2 regions of the Variovorax sp. RCC_210 genome follow, and region 2 is predicted to be linked to the other one. Evidence: riboswitches for the same ligand, from Rfam matches in the RefSeq annotation. Region 2 holds a riboswitch; the other holds the start of a gene.
The links. Region 2 has a riboswitch for cobalamin ahead of AB6807_RS25970 (TonB-dependent receptor). Riboswitches for the same ligand answer to the same signal wherever they lie in the genome.

Region 1 (8,373 bases), on a different contig from region 2:
CACCACGCGTCGACCTCGGGCGTGGCGCACCAGCGTGCGTACGCCGCGGCGTCGTGCCAGTAGGCGATGGCGACCATGTTGTCGAAGCCGTCGGCGTCGACGTAGTGCGCCAGGTCGTGGTGGCCCGGCCCGTCGGGCAGCGTGAAGTCGCGCGCGATCTTCATGAGCGCGGCGCAGGCGCGGCCCTGCAGCGCGGCGCCGCGCGACTGCACGCCGAAGTAGCCCATCACCACCTGCTTGACGGCGACGGGCGCGCGGGCCGACCACACGGGGTAGGGCGGGGTGTAGTCGTCTTCCACGCGGCGGTGGCGCGTGCGCGGGCACTTCAGGTGGTCGGCAATGGCGGATTCCATGGCGTGGCTCCTGGGGTCGGGCGTCAAGCCGCGACGGACGCTAACTCGGCCTCGGCCTGCGGCACGCTGGCCTTGGGCTCTGGCTGCGGCACGCTGGCCTCGGGCTCCGGCGTGAGCTGCACCACCACGGGCTCGCGGCGGGTCTTGTTGAGCAGCAGCTGCGTGACGTCGGGCCGCGCGTAGTGGCCGCTCGGGTCGGCGGCGGCCTTGGCGAGAGAGATCATGCCGAGGTCGATGTCGGCAACGACCAGGCCTTCGGCGTCGTCGGCCAGCGGCGTGCCCAGCGGCGAACCGTCGGGCGCGTAGATGCGCGCGTAGCCGCCGCCCGTGCCCAGCATCTGCTGCTTGCCCGCATCGGTGCACATCAGCTCGCTCATGGCCTTGGACACCGTGGCGCAGGGCGCGATCACGAAGCAACCGCCTTCCACGGCGTACACCTGGCTCGCCGCGTTGTTCACCTCGTGCCCCAGCGCGTAGGCCGCGCCGCGGTACAGCGAAAAGCTGGGCCACGCGCCGCAGTGGATCTGCTCATTCTGCGCGTACATGGCGTACTTGCTCAGCGGCTGCAGGTGCTCCCAGCAGCACAGCGAACCGATGTTGCCGATGGGCGTGGGCACCACGTGCAGGTCGGCGCCGTCGCCTTCGCCGAACACGGTGCGCTCCACGTGCGTGGGCTTGAGCTTGCGGCGCGTCTGCACGGTGTTGCCCTGGTCGTCGATGAGCGCCTGCGCGATGTAGAGGCTGCCCGCGGCCTTCTCGCTGTAGCCGAACGACAGCCAGATGCGGTGCTTGCGCGCCGCGGCCTTCAGCCGGTCGAACTCCGGCGAGCCGATGACCAGCGAGTTGTCGTGGTAGCGCTGCACGAACTGCATGCCCCAGGCCGGCGAGTCGAGCCAGATCCACCAGGGGTAGCCCGGCACCCACGTCTCGGGAAAGGCGATGAGCTGCACGCCTTGCGCGGCGGCCTGCGCCATCAGGTCGATGGTCTTGTCGATGGTGCCATCGAGGTCGAGGAACACGGGCGCGGCCTGCACGGCAGCGACGCGCAGCTTGGGGTGGACGGTGGTCGGCATGGTGGTTTCTCCAAACGCAAAAAGGGGCGATGAAAGTGCAATGAAAGCGAAAGCGACGTAACGGGTCACCCGCCGCACGCACCGGGTTTGCGCTGTGGCATGCGGGTTGCTTGAAGCGTAGATTCGCGCCGCCGGAACGCCTTGACCCGGCTTCGCGGCGTTCTTGCTCCAGCGTTGCATGCCTTGCTTCCGGGCTCTCACGGCCCGTCTCAGCCTTTCGAGGAATTCCGATGACCCAGTTGCTCAGCACCGACGCCGTCTCGCGCGACCAGCGGCTCGCCTACTGGACCGACATGATCTGCAACGTCTACGTGCAGCTCGAATGCGACGCGGTGCAGCAGGACGACACCGGCAACTTCGAGGGCAGCATCCGCCAGCACACGCTGCCCAGCCTCGACATGTCGGTGGTCACCTCAGGGCCGCAGCGGGTGATGCGCACGCCGGGGCACATCGCGCATTCGAGCGACGACTACTTCCTGGTCAGCATCCAGGCGCGCGGCCACGGCGTGGTGCGCCAGGACGGCCGCGACGCGGTGCTGTCGGCGGGCGACTTCGCGCTGTACGACAGCACGCGGCCGTACGAGCTGCTGTTCGAGGAGTCGTTCGAGCAGATCGTGCTCAAGCTGCCCGGCGAGCGCCTGCGCAGCGAGCTGCGCGACACCGAGGCGCTGACGGCCACCACCGTGTCGGGCCGCGAAGGCGCGGGGCACCTGCTGCTGGGCATGATCCGCACGCTGCGCGAGGACATCGACACGCTGCAGCCCGCCTCGGCGCTGGCCGTGGCGCACGGGGTGCAGAACATTTTGGTGGCGGGGCTGCAGACGCTGCCGGCGGCGCGCGCGCCGGCGCTGAGCAACCTCACGGCGTACCACCTGGCGCGCGTGAAGCGGCGCATCGACGAGCAGCTGGCCGACCCGATGCTGTCGGTGGGCACGCTGGCGGCGGAGCTGGGGGTGTCGGTGAGCCACATCCACCGTGTATTCAAGAGCGAGCCGCTCACGCCTTCGCAGTACATCTGGGAGCGCAGGCTCGAGGCATGCAGCCGCGACCTGCTGGAGCCGCGCCTCGCGGGGAGGCCGGTGGCCGAGATTGCCTATGGCCGCGGCTTCAACGACGCGGCGCATTTCAGCCGCGCGTTTCGCGAGCGCTTCGGCTGCTCGCCGCGCGATTGGCGGCAGCAGCGGGTGCAGTAGCTGATGCCGTGATTGGTGCCGAGACTGATGCAGCGCCCGGCGCGGCCTCAGCCGTGCAGCCCCTTCCAGAGCATGTAGGCCGCCAGCAGGTAAAGAATGCTGGCGAACACCCGCTTGAGCTTCTTCACCGGCAGGCTGTGCGCCGCCTTGGCGCCCAGCGGCGCGGTGAACACGCTGCACGCGGCAATCACCGCCAGCGCGGGCAGCCAGATGTAGCCGAACGAACCGGCCGGCAGCCCTTCGACCGAATGCCCCGCGATGACGTAGCCCAGCACGTTGGCCACCGCGATCGGAAAGCCCAGCGCCGCGCTGGTCGCGACCGCGTTGTGGATGGCCACGTTGCACCACGTCATGAACGGCACGCTGATGAAGCCGCCGCCCGCGCCCACCAGGCCCGAGATGAAGCCGATGGCGCCGCCCGCGCCCAGTTGGCCGGGCGTGCCCGGCATCTGCCGCGTAGGCTTGGGCTTCTTGTCGAGGAACATCTGCGTGGCCGAGAAGCCCACGAACAGCGCGAAGAAGATGGCCAGCGCCGTGCCCTTGAGCAGCGCGAACACGCCCAGGCTGCCCGCGAGGCTGCCGATGACGATGCCCGGCGCCAGCCGCTGCACGATGTCCCAGCGCACCGCGCCGCGCTTGTGGTGGGCGCGCACGCTGGACACCGAGGTGAAGATGATGGTGGCCATCGAGGTCGCGATGGCCATCTTCACCGCGAGGTCGGCCGGCACGCCGCGCTGGCCCATGATGATCGTGATGAACGGCACCATCAGCATGCCGCCGCCGATGCCCAGCAGGCCCGCGAGAAAACCGGTGCCCAGGCCGAGGGCGGCGAGTTCGGCGATGAGCAGGGGGTCGAGCAGGGCGGAGAGGTTCACGTCGGCGTCGCAAAAAACGGATGCTTGAAAAAGCAACGGCCCCGAGCAACTGGTGCTGGGGGCCGTGGCCGGAAAAGGTGTCTGCAGATGGTGTGCCGGACCCGCATCCTGAACCAGGGTTCAGGTGGGCGAGGGCAGCAAGACTTCGGGTTCATCTGACGCGAGATGATCACGCCCGTCTAGCGATGTACCAAGCCCGGCTCCGGAGAGCATTGGAACAAGGAAATATTAAGCCCGACACGTCTGCAGACAAGGCGGATTTTACGCCCCGTATGTGTCCGCCGCGCTCATTCAGAGCAAATGTCCATCGCCGGCCAGGGCCTGATCGAGTCTTTGAATGAGCTGGGCCGCCCTGGGGTCGGCTTCGGCGTTGGCTTGCGGGTCGGCGGCGGCCGTCACCGCGGGGGCCGGCGCTGCCGCGGCGGCCTGTGGGGAGGCCTGTTGCGTGGCCTGTTGCGCGGCCAGGTCGAAGGCCAGGTTCAACGAGGCCAGCACCGCGATGCGGTCGCGGGCCTTGACTTTTCCGGCGTCGCGGATCTTGCACATGGCCGCGTCCACGCGGTCGACGGCTTCGCGCAGCTGCGCCTCGCCGCCATCGGGACAGCCGAGCAAATAGCTCTGGCCCATGATCTGTACTTCAATCTGCTTCATGCGGGGGAATCTTCGGAAGGTGGTTCAGCCGGCAACCGTTCGAGCAGCGCATCGAGGCGCGTGCGGGCCGCGGCGAGCCGCGACTTCAGGGCGTCGCGTTCGCGTGTGAGCGCATCGACCTGTTCCTGCAACAGCGCATTGGTGCGCTGCACCTCTTCGTGACGCACAAGCAGGCGTTCGACGCGCTCGGCGATCTGGTCGATGGGGCTGGAGGCGGGCATGGTTGGCGATTGTAGTTTCCTGGGAAAGCGGTCCTGCCGAGGCTGGGCGCGGTGCCCGGCGTGCTCCGGATTCTGCGGCTTTGCGGCCCGCCGATCAAACCTTGCGCGGTGCTTTCGTGGTGTCTTCAGGCTTCGCTCAGCCGCACGTAGGTGGCCAGCAACGCGCTCTTGGCGACCACGCCCAGCAGCACCGGGTTGCCGGCGCTCTCGATGAGCGGCAGCCGCTCGCCCAGGTGGTCGAGAAAGCGCTGCAGCGCCTCGCCGAGCCCGGTGTCCGCGGTGATAGGCAGGATGGCTTGCGACAGCAGGGCGCCCGCGCTGGTCTCGGCGGGCGCGCTGCCCAGCGCCGCGAGCGGCACCACGCCGAGGTAGCGGTTGCCGGCATCGACCACGTACAGGTACTTCACCGGGTGCTGCAGGAAGAGCTTGCTCATCGCCTCGCGGTCGGCCTCGGGCCCGACCACCGTTTCGGCCGGTTGCGCCAGGTCGCGCATGTGCAGGCCGCGCAGGCGCAGTTGCGTGTCGCGCTGCTCGTTGCGCCGCAGCGTGATCTCGTACATCGACCCCGCGTCGGCCGAGCGCGCCACGAAGTACGCGATGACGCTGGCCGCCATCAGCGGCAGCATGACCTGGTAGCTCAGCGTCATCTCGAAGATCATCAATATCGCCATCAGAGGTGCCTGCGTGGCGCCCGCCAGGAACGCGCCCATGCCGACGATGGCGTAGGCGAACGGTGCCGACGTGGCGGCCGGCCACAGCGCCTGCACCCCCTGGCCGAAAAGCGCGCCCACCATGCAGCCGAAGAACAGCGCCGGCGTGAACACGCCGCCCACCGCGCCCGAACCGGCCGTGGCCAGCGTGGCGGCGAGCTTCGCGACCAGCACCAGCGCAATGAGCGTCCACGGCCACGGCGTGTGCAGCACGCCGTTGACGATGCTGTAGCCGTTGCCCCACACCTCGGGCATGGGCACGGAGATGGCGCCCATCAGCAGCCCGCCCAGCGCCAGCCGCCACGGCAGCGCCAGCGGCAGCCGCGAGAACAGCGCGCGGCTGCCCTGCAGCGCGCGCAGGAAGCCGATGGCCGCGAACCCGAGCAGCACCCCGAGCACGCAGAACAGCACGACCTCGGTGCCGTGCGTTTCAGGAAAGGCCGGCATTGCATACGGCGGCTGGTAGCCGGGCAGCGCGCGCATCGCGACGTTGGCGACCACCGAGGCGATGATGATCGGCCCCACGCTTTCCATCGCGATGGAGCCCAGCACGATTTCCGCGACGAAGAAGGCACCCGCGATGGGCGCGTTGTAGGCGGCGGTGAGCCCCGCCGCCGCGCCGCAGGCCACCAGCAGCCGCAGCCGCTCGGCAGGAAAGCGGAACACCCGCCCCAGCAGCGACGCGGCCAGCGCGGCGAGCTGCACCATCGAGCCTTCGCGCCCGATGGAGCCGCCCGTGCCGATGCTCACCAGCGACGAGGCGCTGCGCACCAGCGTCTGCGCCACCGGAATGCGCCCGTCGCCGAGCACGATGGCTTCCATGTAGTCGGAGGTGGCGCTGCGCACCGCCACGCGCCGTGCCGCCACCAGCAGCAGGCCCGCCACCAGCCCGCCGAGCGTGGGGCAGGCCACGCGCGCCCACCACGGCAGGTGCCTGGCCATGGCCACCAGCCCTTCGCCGGGGCCGAGCAGCAAGTGCTCGAAGTGGTAGAGCGCCGCGCGAAAGAGCTCGGTGGCCAGCGTGCCGAGCAGCCCCGCCACGATCGACCACAGCAGCATCGATTGCCAGCCGGAAACACCAAAGAGGCGCTGCAACGCCGAACGAAGATTCAGGAACACCGAGGCAGGCCGCATCATGGCGGCCGATGTTAGCGGCGGGGCGCAACTTTCGACTTAAAGACGAGTCCGCAGGGCCTAAAATGCCGCCCGTTGGTGCTCGCGGCGTGGTTCGCACGGCGCAGTTCAACGGGAAGCAGGAGTCAAAGCCCGCCCGACCTTCGCGTTCACGCAGGTCGGAACATGGCCGAAGCCACCTGCGCTGCCCCCGCAACGGTCAAGCAGACGGCGCCGCAAGGCGCCACCCCCTTCCATCCAAGCCACTGGGCGCCCTGAAACAGGTGCCTGGGAAGGCGGCGAGGGGTGCTCTGCCAGCCCGGATACCGGCCAACAAGGCGGCCGCCGCATGCGCAACACGCATGAGGCGACCATGGTGCCCATGGCGCTGGCGGGAGGCCGGCGAGGGGTATAGACGTTCGTTCGGTCCATTCAATGATTTCCCACGCTTGCTTTTCCAGCGGCCGCGCACCCGCGCGCCGTGTTCGCTTCGCCTGCCTGCCTTTGCCGATGGTGGTGGCGCTGGCTTCCGCCTTCGGCGGCCCGGCCCATGCCCAGGAGGCCGCGGCCCTGAGCGAAACGGTGGTCACGGCCAACCGCACGCCGCAGGCGCTGTCCGAACTGGTGGGCGACGTGTCGGTCATCGACCGCCAGACCATCGAGCGCAGCGGCGCCACCGGCGTTGCCGACGTGCTCGCGCGCGTGCCCGGCATCGAGATCACGCGCAACGGCGGCGTGGGCAACACCACCAGCCTGTTCATCCGTGGTGCGGAAACGCGCTTCACCGCCGTGTACCTCGACGGCGTGCGCATCGACTCGCAATCCACCGGCGGCGCCGGCTGGGAAGGCATTCCGCTGTCGCAGATCGACCGCATCGAAGTGCTGCGCGGCCCGGCCGCCGCCGTGTACGGCTCGGACGCCATCGGCGGCGTGATCCAGCTGTTCACCAAGCGCGGCGAAGAGGGCGTGCGCCCCTACGCGGGCATCGGCTTCGGCAGCAAGGGGCTGCGCAAGATCGAAGGCGGCGTGAGCGGCAAGTCGGGCCTGCTCGACTACTCGTTCGGCGTCGAGCACGAAGAGAGCAAGGGCTTCAACGTGCAGCCCGTGGACAAGCGCACCGTCAGCAAGGACGGCTTCACCAGCCCCGACCGCGACGGCTACCACAGCACCTCGGGCAACCTGAAGCTGGGCTTCCAGCTCACGCCCGACCAGCGCCTGGACGCCACGCTGCTCGCAAGCGACATCAGCGCGGGCTACGACGCCAGCGTGTCGTACCGGACCAGGCTCCCCATCCTGTTCGCCAACGACATCTCCAACAACACGCTGCGCACCGCCGGGCTGACCTGGTCGTCGAAGTGGAACGAGATCTACAGCACCCGCGTGCAGGTGACCGACTCGCAGTCGGTCTACAAGACGCAGCCGTCGTTCTACCGCACGCAGACCAACCTGCGCGGCTACCTGTTCCAGAACGAGTTCCGCTTCGGCCCGCACCTGGTGACGGCCACCTTCGAGCGCCGCGAAGACGCGCTCGAAAACGCGCCCACCACCTCGTCGAAGCTGCTCTCGCGCGACCGCGCGCAGGACGCTTTGTCGCTGGGCTACGGCTTCGTGCAGGGCCCGCATTCGCTGCAGCTGCATGCGCGCCACGACAAGGACAGCGAGTTCGGCGGCAAGACCACCGGCAGCGCCGCGTACGGCTACGCCATCACCCCGGCGCTGCGCTTCAGCGCCTCGGCCGGCACGGCGTTTCGCGTACCGACGCTGTACCAGCGCTTCAGCGAATACGGCGTGGGCACGCTGCGCCCCGAACGCAGCCAGAACGTGGAGCTGGGCCTGAACTACGCCCAGGCCGACACCACCGCCGGCATCGTGGTGTACCGCAACCGCGTGCGCGACCTGATCAACTTCGTGGGCACCGCCAAGGGCTGCGCCTCGGCGTTCGGCTGCTACACCAACGTGAGCCGCGCCACGCTGCAGGGCGCCACGCTGTCGGCCAGCCAGCGCCTGGGCGACGTCACGCTGCGCGCTTCGTTCGACATCCAGGACCCGAAGGACGTGTCCACCGGCAACCTGCTCGCGCGCCGCGCCAAGCGCCACGGCACCGTGGGCGCCGACTGGCGCGTGGCGGGCTGGACGCTGGGCGCCGAGGTGCAGGCGTCGAGCCAGCGCTACGACGACACGGCC
Region 2 (8,373 bases):
GCATGCTGTTCGACCCCTCGGTGCTCATCGAGCGGCCGCTGCAGGTGTTGGCGGTGGTGCTGGTCATCGTGCTGGGCAAGTCGATTGCGGCCTGCGCGCTGGTGCTGGTGTTTCGCTACCCGCTGGGCACGGCGCTCACGGTCAGCGCCAGCCTGGCGCAGATCGGGGAGTTCTCGTTCATCCTCGCCGGGCTTGGCGTGTCGCTCGGCCTGCTGCCGGTGGAAGGGCAGAGCCTGGTGCTGGCGGGCGCGCTCATCTCCATTGCCACCAACCCGCTGTGGTTCAGCCTGATCACGCCGATGCAGAAATGGCTGCACGCCCATTCGTCGTTCGCGCGCGGGCTGGAGTCGCGCGACGACCCGCTGGCCGAACTGCCGATGACCACCGAGGCCAAGTACCTGTCCCGCCAGGTGGTGCTGGTGGGCTACGGCCGGGTCGGGCGCCGCATTGCGCAGGAGCTGGACGCGCATGACATTCCCTACGTGGTCGCCGAGCAGAACCGCGAGCTGGTCGAGAAGCTGCGCGAGGCGGGCACGCCCGCGGTGTGGGGCGACGCGGCCGACCCGGCGGTGCTCATCCAGGCCCACATTGCGCGCGCCCGCGTGCTGGTGGTGGCCACGCCCGACGCCATGAACGTGCGCCAGATGATGGAAACCGCGCGCACGCTGAACCCCACCATCCAGACCGTCATTCGCAGCCACAACGAGCACGAGGCCCGGCTGCTGACGCAGGAAACTTCGGCCACCGTGTTCCTCGGCGAACACGAACTCGCGCAGGCCATGGCCCGCGACGTGGTGCAGCGTGCCGTCGCCATGGCCGTGCCGGCCTGAGCCTCGCGTTGACCCAGGCGCCGCGCCGCTCTTCGATCTCCAGGGCCTCAGAGGTCTTCGATGACCAGCGCCCGGTAGCGCTGCGCAATGGCGTACGGCACGGTGCGCACCGCCACCATCAGCCGCTCGGCGGCGTCGCTGTCGTCGGTCTTCACCAGAAGCGCGGCATGGCCTTCGCGCGCCAGCTTGGTGTAGGCGCGCACGGTGGCGCCTTCGGTGCCGGCGGAGGGCAGCGGGTCGTCGGCCTGTTCGACCGTCGGCGAAATCTGCGAGAGCACGGCCTGCGGCGGCAGCAGGAAGATGTCGTCGCGGCTCACGCCGCCATCGATCAGCTGCTGGCCGACGCGGGTGGCGTCTTCGGGCTTGGGGAACATCACCATCGAATAGCCGGTCGGGTAGAACGCGCCGCCGATGGTCGCCCGCATGCTCGGGTCAAGGCTGAAGGGTTTCATGCTGCCTCCTGGGTTGGTTTTTGCGAGAGAGGAGCCGCCGCAGTCACCGCACAGTCACCGCAGGCACCCCCTGTGTAAAACCTTAGGCCGCGCCACGGGCCCGCTCTGTAGGAGAAGCCCGGAAGCTGTCAACCGCACCTGTCCTCCAGCCATTCAACGTACAGCAGCCCACCTTCACGCCCATGCCCAACCCCAGAAACATCGCGCTCACCGTCCATGAGCTGGAGGCGGGGGAGTTCTATTGGGTGCTGATGGAGGCGGTGGACGATGGCTCCGCGCCAGGTGCCCCGTCCATTCCTGGCACGCCGGGTACACCGGGCACAGCGGGCACAGCCGGCGCCCCCGCCCACGTCTACCTTCCGCTCGAAGCCGCGCTCGAGCCCTACACCAGCTACTCCAACGCGCTGGTGGCCGGCGTGGCGGTCATGCGGCGCCTGTTCGGGCCCGAAGGAAAGCCCGGCTCCCTATAATTCCGCCGGTTTTGGTGTGTTAATTTTTCTTAACCGCACCAGACCACGGTTCGAAGGTGCCCCTCCCGCCATGTCGCATGGCTCCAGGGGTTAAACGGGAAGCAGGTGCGCCGCGTCGTCGATGACGCGGCAATGCCTGCGCTGCCCCCGCAACGGTCAGCGGATCTGGAAACCCTCACGCACGCGCCCCTTCATCGAGGGCTCGGCAGTCACTGCGCTTCGGCGTGGGAAGGCGAGGGTTTCGGTCGCGGTGTGCTTCCACTCGGCACGCCACGACGCTCCGCAAGCCCGGATACCGGCCTTCGCAACCGCCTTCGGACGCAGCGGGAGTGCGTGTCCGGGCCCGCCGCTTGGCGCTCGCGCGCACCGTGGCAGCCCTTTCGCCTTTCCCCTGCTGCGTCCTTCATCGGTCGGGAGCCTGCGGGGACGCAGGCCGGAGGAGAGCTCACATGGGTCGGACGACACAGGCGCGGCATCGCGCGGGAAGGGGTGCGCAGCTTCATCGGGCGCGCCTTTCGCGCCCTTCCCGCCTTTTGCACATTTCAGGCATTTCATTGGGGCTGGGCCTGGGTCTGGCTTTCGCTCCCGGCGCGTCTTTTGCGCAAACGGAAGCAACCGGCGCCCAAAGCCTGAACCCGGTGCGCGTCGAGGCCGACCGCCACGCGCCGCTGGCCATCGACGAGCCCACGGCCACCGGCAGCCGGCTCGGCCTCACGCCGCTGGAAACGCCGGCCAGCATCGAGGTGCTGACGGGCGACACCATCCGCGCGCGCGGCGACGTGTCGGTGGTCGACGCGGCCACCCGCGCCACCGGCATCACCGGTTCGCCCGCGCCGGGCAACGGCGGCACCGCCATGGCCGCGCGCGGCTTCACGGGCCACGGCTCGGTCATGCAGCTGTTCGACGGCACGCGCCTGTACGCGGGCGCGGGCACCGTCACCTTTCCCTTCGACACCTGGTCGGTCGACCGCATCGAGGTGCTGCGCGGCGCGGCCTCGGTGATGTACGGCGAAGGCGCCATCGGTGGCGCCATCAACGTGGTGCCAAAGAAGCCCACGCGCGGCCCCATCCAGAACGAGGCGCTCGTCACGCTGGGCTCCGACGCCACGCGCCAGGTTGCCTTCGGCAGCGGCGGGGCCATCAACGACAAGCTCTCGTACCGCTTCGACATCAGCCACCGCGCCACCGACGGCTTCATGCAGCGCGGCGAGGCCGAGAGCCTGGCCGTGGGCGCGGCCGTGCGGCTCGACGTGTCGCCGCAGCTGCAGTTCACGCTGTCGCACGACGAAGGCCGGCAGACGCCGCAGCGCTACTACGGCGTGCCGCTGATCGACGGGCGCCTGAGCAGCCAGACGCTGCGCCAGAACTACAACCTCGACGACGCCGAGATCAAGTACCGCGACAAGTGGACCCGGCTCGACGCGCAATGGACGCCCAACGACGCCGTGACGGTGCGCAACCACCTCTACCGCCTGGAGAGCAAGCGCCACTGGCGCAACAGCGAGACCTACACCTTCAACGCCACCACGCGCCGCGTGACGCGCGGCGACTACCTCGAAATCGGCCACGACCAGGAGCAGGTCGGCAACCGCACCGACGTGACCGTGAAGCACCGGCTGTTCGGCCTGGCCAACCAGGTGCTGGCGGGCTTCGACGTGAACCGCATCGACTTCCTGAACACCAGCGACACGCCCTTCGGCGGCCGCTCGGTGGTGGACCCGTTCACCTTCAACCCCGGCTATTACGCGTCGCCCGTGGCCTACCTGCCGCGCTACAAGACCAAGACCGACACCTACGCCTTCTTCACCGAAGACAAGCTGGCCTTCAACGAGCAGTGGTCGGTGGTGGGCAGCCTGCGCTGGGACCACGCCAAGGTCGCGCGCGCCGACCTGCAGAACGCCGCCAACAGCCTGGGCAAGACCTTCGAGTACGCCACCGGCCGCCTCGGCGTGGTGTACGCGCCCGATGCCACGCAGTCGTTCTACGCCCAGGTGGCGCGCGCGGCCGATCCGCTGACCTCGCTCATCAGCACTTCGGCCACGCAGGTGCCCTTCGAGCTCAGCACGGGCAGGCAGGTGGAGGTCGGCTACAAGCGCCAGCTGGCCGACAGCCGCGGCGCCTGGACGGTGGCGGCCTACCGCATCGAGAAGAACAAGCTGCTGTCGCGCGACGCGAACGACCCGAGCAAGACGCAGCAGGTCGGCCAGCAGTCGTCCGAAGGCATCGAGGCCACGCTCGACCTGGCGCTCACGCCCACGCTGAAACTGGAAGCCAACGTGGCCAAGCTGCGCGCGCGCTACGACGACTTCAACGAGGTGGTGAACGGCAGGCTGGTCTCGCGCGCGGGCAACACGCCCATGGGCGTGCCCGAAGAGGCGGCCAACCTGTGGCTCGGCTGGCGCTTTCGCCCGCAGTGGGAGGCCGCTTTCGGCGTGCGCTACGTGGGCCCGCGCCAGGTCGATACGGCCAACACGCGCAAGATCGGCTCGTACACCGTGGCCGACGCCTCGGTGAGCTGGCAGGCCAACCCGTCGCTCAAGCTGGCGCTGCGCGCCTACAACCTGGCCGACCGCAAGTACCCGGTGTCGTTCTCCAACAGCGGCAACCAGTGGCTGCTGGGCCGGCCGCGTTCGTTCGAGCTGTCGGCGCTGGTCAACTTCTGAGCGACGACCGAATGACTTCCGCATGACATCCATCTGGCGCCGCGCCTGGCCGCGCATCCGGCACTGGCTCTACTGGACGCACCGGTGGCTGGGCATCGGCGGCTGCCTGCTGTTCGTCATGTGGTTCGTCTCGGGCGTGGTGATGATGTACGTGGGCTACCCGAACCTCACCGACGAAGAGCGACTGGCCGGGCTCGCGCCCTTGCGCTTCGAGCAGGCGCAGGTGTCGCCCATGGCCGCGCTGCAGGTGCTGCCGGAGGACGTGCGCGCCCTGCAGCCGCGTCGCATCGGGCTGGAGATGCAGGCCGGCAGCGACGCGGGGCCGGTGTGGCGCATCGTCGATGCGCGCGGCGGGCGGCACACGGTGTCGGCGCGCGACGGCCAGGTGCCCGGCCCGGTCGATGCCGCGCAGGCCGAGGCCATCGCGCGCGCCTTCTCCGGCCACCCGGACGACGCGAACGTGCACTGGGCCGAGACGCTGGAGCGCGACCAGTGGACCGTGCCGCAGGGCCTGAACCCGCTGCGCCCGCTGCACCGCATCGCGCTGAACGACGCGGCCGGCACCGAGCTGTACGTGTCGCAGCGCAATGGCGAGGTGGTGCGCGACACCACGCGCTCGGAGCGCTTCTGGAACTGGCTGGGCTCGGTGCCGCACTGGATCTACTTCACGCCGCTGCGCGCCGACCCGCCGCTGTGGCACGAGGTGGTGGTGTGGCTGTCGGCGGCGTGCATCGTGTCGGCGGTCACGGGCATCGTCATCGGCATCCTGCGGGTGCGCCTGCGGCGGCGGTTTCGCAATGGCGCGGTCACGCCTTATTCGGGCTGGATGGCCTGGCACCACATCGCCGGTCTGGTCGGCGGCTTCTTCGTGCTCACCTGGATCATCAGCGGCTGGCTGTCGATGAACCCCAATGGCTGGTTCCAGCGCGGGCCGCTCGACGCGGCGGCCATGGCGCGCTACACCGGGGCCGGCACGCCGGCGTTGGCGTGGCCGCCGGCCGTGTTGCCGACGGAAGAGGGCGACGCCGCCGCGCGCGAGGCCGTGCTGCTGTGGTTCGACGGCAGGCCGCTGCTGCAGCTGCGCGACGCCAGGGCGCGCGTGCGCGTCGTTGATGCCGCCACAGGTGCGCCCGCGTCGTTCGGCAAGGAAGAAATACGGCGTGCCGCCGCGCGCCTGCGGCCCGGCGCCCCCGTGACGCTGGCCGTGCTGCAGACCCGGGAAGACTTCCACTGGTACGGCCACCACCGCGAGCGCGTGCTGCCCGTGTGGCGCGTGGAGTCGACGACCCGGCGCGCAGCTGGGTCTACATAGACCCCGCCAGCGGTCAGGTCGCGGGCAGCAACGACGCCAATTCGCGCCTGCGCCGCTGGCTCTTCAACGCGGCGCACAGCCTGGACTTTCCCTGGCTCATCCAGCACCGGCCGGCCTGGGACCTGGTGGTGTGGCTGCTGTCCATCGTCGGCACGGTGGCCTCGGCCAGCGGCGTGGTGATCGGCTGGCGCCGGCTGCGGCGCAAGCCCGGGCCGGCCGCCGCCTCGAAGGGGCTTGCGCAAGCCAGCCCATGAACGAACAATCAACTTTCGCACTGCGGTGCATTACAGGAGGTGCGTGATGCACATCGAACCCGGTCTCGTCGACGGAACCAAGATTTTTCTCAGCTACGCCACGGCGGCCGCAGCACTTGCCTACACGGGCAAGGTGGCCTTCGACACCGCCGTGAAAGAGGGCCTTGCCGGCCTGGCGCTGCGCTCGGCCATTGCCGTGGCGCTGGTGTTCTGCTTCTTCGAGGTGCTGCCGCACCACCCGGTGGGCGTGTCGGAGGTGCACCTGATCCTGGGCACCACGCTGCTGCTGGTGTTCGGGCTGGCGCCCGCGGCCATCGGGCTGGCGGGCGGCCTGCTCATCCAGGGCCTGTTCTTCGAGCCGCAGGACATTCCCCAGTTCGGCATGAACGTCACCACTTTGCTGGTGCCGCTGTTCGCCACCGCCGCGCTGGCGCGCCGCATCATTCCGAAGAACGTGGCCTATGTGGACCTGAGCTACCAGCAGGCCTTCAAGCTGTCGGTGGCCTACCAGGGCGGCATCGTGGTGTGGGTCGGCTTCTGGGCGCTGTACGGTCGCGGCATGGGGCTCGAAAACCTGGGCCAGATCGCCAGCTTCGGCGCCGCCTACATGACGGTCGTGCTGGTCGAGCCGCTGGTCGACCTGGGCGTGCTGGCCGCGGCCAAGGGCTGGCGCCGCCTGCAGGGCTCGGTCTTTGTCGAGCGCCGGCTGTACAGCGCGGTCTGACCCGTCGAAGCTGACCCTTCGAAGCTGACATTTCGAAGCTGACATTTCGAAGCTGACCGTTCCTCTTCTCGAGGGCGCCCCCGGCGACTGCCGCGGGCGCTCTTGCCATTCATCGCCGTGCCGCGGAAACCCTCCGCGACCCGAGCCACCTGAAAGACCTTCTCCCATGACACAAGCAAGCAACGCCAAGATCCCCGTCACCATCGTCACGGGCTTCCTCGGCAGCGGCAAGACCACGCTGCTGCGCCACATCCTCGGCAACGCCGAGGGCCGCCGCATCGCGGTGATCGTCAACGAGTTCGGCGAGCTCGGCATCGACGGCGAAATTCTCCGCGGCTGCGGCATCGGCTGCGACGACGAAGGCAACGAGCGCGAAGGCGCGCTGTACGAGCTGGCCAACGGCTGCGTCTGCTGCACCGTGCAGGAAGAGTTCCTGCCCGTGATGCTGCAACTGGCCGAGCGCCGCGGCGACATCGACGCGGTGATCATCGAAACCTCGGGCCTGGCCCTGCCCAAGCCGCTGGTGCAGGCCTTCCAGTGGCCGGACATCGCCAACATCTTCACCGTCGATTCGGTGGTCACCATGGTCGACGGCCCCGCCGCGGCCTCGGGCCAGTTCGCCGAGAACCCCGCCGCCGTCGACGAGGCCCGCCGCGCCGACCCCAACCTCGACCACGAGTCGCCGCTGCACGAGCTGTTCGAAGACCAGCTCTCGGCCGCCGACCTGGTGGTGCTCAACAAGACCGACCTGATGGACGACGCCACGCGCGCGCAGGTCGAGGCGCTCGTGCGCGAAGAGCTGCCGCCCGAGGTCAAGATCGTCGCCGCCACCGAAGGCCGGCTGCCGCTCGCGCTGCTGCTGGGCCAGGGCCGCGCGGCCGAAGCCACCATCCACCTGCGCGAAAGCCACCACGACCACGAGGAAGAGCACGACCACGACGAGTTCGACTCGCTCGTCATCGAGCTGCCGCCGGTGGACCGCGACAGCCTGCTGGCCGTGCTGAACACGCTGGTCGAGCAGCACACCATCTACCGCGTGAAGGGCTTCGTCGCCATTCCGGGCAAGCCGATGCGCCTGCTGGTGCAGGGCGTGGGCCGCCGCTTCGACCACCACTTCGACCGCCGCTGGCGCGACGGCGAGGCGCAGCGCACGCGGCTGGTGTTCATCGGCGAAGACCTGGACGAGGCGGTGCTGCGCAAGGCGCTGGACGAGGTGAGCGCGGTGGCTGCCTGAGAGCCTGAAAACGCGACCACCTGACCGCCTGACCCCTCTGACCCCATGACCGCATGCACCTGCTGAGCACCCAGCCCGGCCGCTTCGTCGAAGACGACAGCGTCGTCACCCGGCTCGACCAGACGCCGGGCGACATAGTGGTGCTCAGCTCGGCCGACACCACGCTGGCGCTGCTCGCCGCGGCGCGCACGGCGCTGGCGGCCACCGACCCCGGCTACCCGTCGCTGCGGCTGGCCAACCTCATGTACCTGAAGCAGCCGGCCTCGCTCGACCTGTACATCGACGAGGTGCTGCAGCACGCGCGCGTGGTGGTGGTCGACCACCTGGGGGCGGAGTCGGCATGGGCCTATGGGCTGCAGCAGCTCGAGAAGCTCGCCAGGCGCAAGGGCCAGCAGCTCGCCATGTTCTCCGGCGATCTGCAGGAAGACGAAGAC

Region 1: it holds a riboswitch for cobalamin, as region 2 does, so the genes downstream of both, AB6807_RS03890 (TonB-dependent receptor domain-containing protein) here and AB6807_RS25970 (TonB-dependent receptor) in region 2, are expected to answer to the same signal.

What each region holds. Positions count from the first base shown of each region.
Region 1 covers NZ_JBFUPJ010000001.1:781,693-790,065, forward strand. The annotation lists gene AB6807_RS03855 (phenylacetaldoxime dehydratase family protein) at 1-353, opposite strand, end outside; gene AB6807_RS03860 (carbon-nitrogen hydrolase family protein) at 377-1,426, opposite strand; gene AB6807_RS03865 (helix-turn-helix domain-containing protein) at 1,657-2,619, shown strand; gene AB6807_RS03870 (sulfite exporter TauE/SafE family protein) at 2,667-3,494, opposite strand; gene AB6807_RS03875 (cell division protein ZapA) at 3,786-4,145, opposite strand; gene AB6807_RS03880 (DUF904 domain-containing protein) at 4,142-4,366, opposite strand; gene AB6807_RS03885 (ClcB-like voltage-gated chloride channel protein) at 4,492-6,213, opposite strand; cobalamin riboswitch at 6,270-6,539, shown strand; gene AB6807_RS03890 (TonB-dependent receptor domain-containing protein) at 6,625-8,373, shown strand, end outside.
Region 2 covers NZ_JBFUPJ010000010.1:247,296-255,668, reverse strand. The annotation lists gene ybaL (YbaL family putative K(+) efflux transporter) at 1-830, shown strand, start outside; gene AB6807_RS25980 (hypothetical protein) at 878-1,282, opposite strand; gene AB6807_RS25975 (hypothetical protein) at 1,465-1,752, shown strand; cobalamin riboswitch at 1,790-2,071, shown strand; gene AB6807_RS25970 (TonB-dependent receptor) at 2,391-4,415, shown strand; gene AB6807_RS25965 (PepSY domain-containing protein) at 4,438-5,727, shown strand; gene AB6807_RS25960 (PepSY domain-containing protein) at 5,646-5,981, shown strand; gene AB6807_RS25955 (energy-coupling factor ABC transporter permease) at 6,028-6,705, shown strand; gene cobW (cobalamin biosynthesis protein CobW) at 6,872-7,939, shown strand; gene cobN (cobaltochelatase subunit CobN) at 7,993-8,373, shown strand, end outside.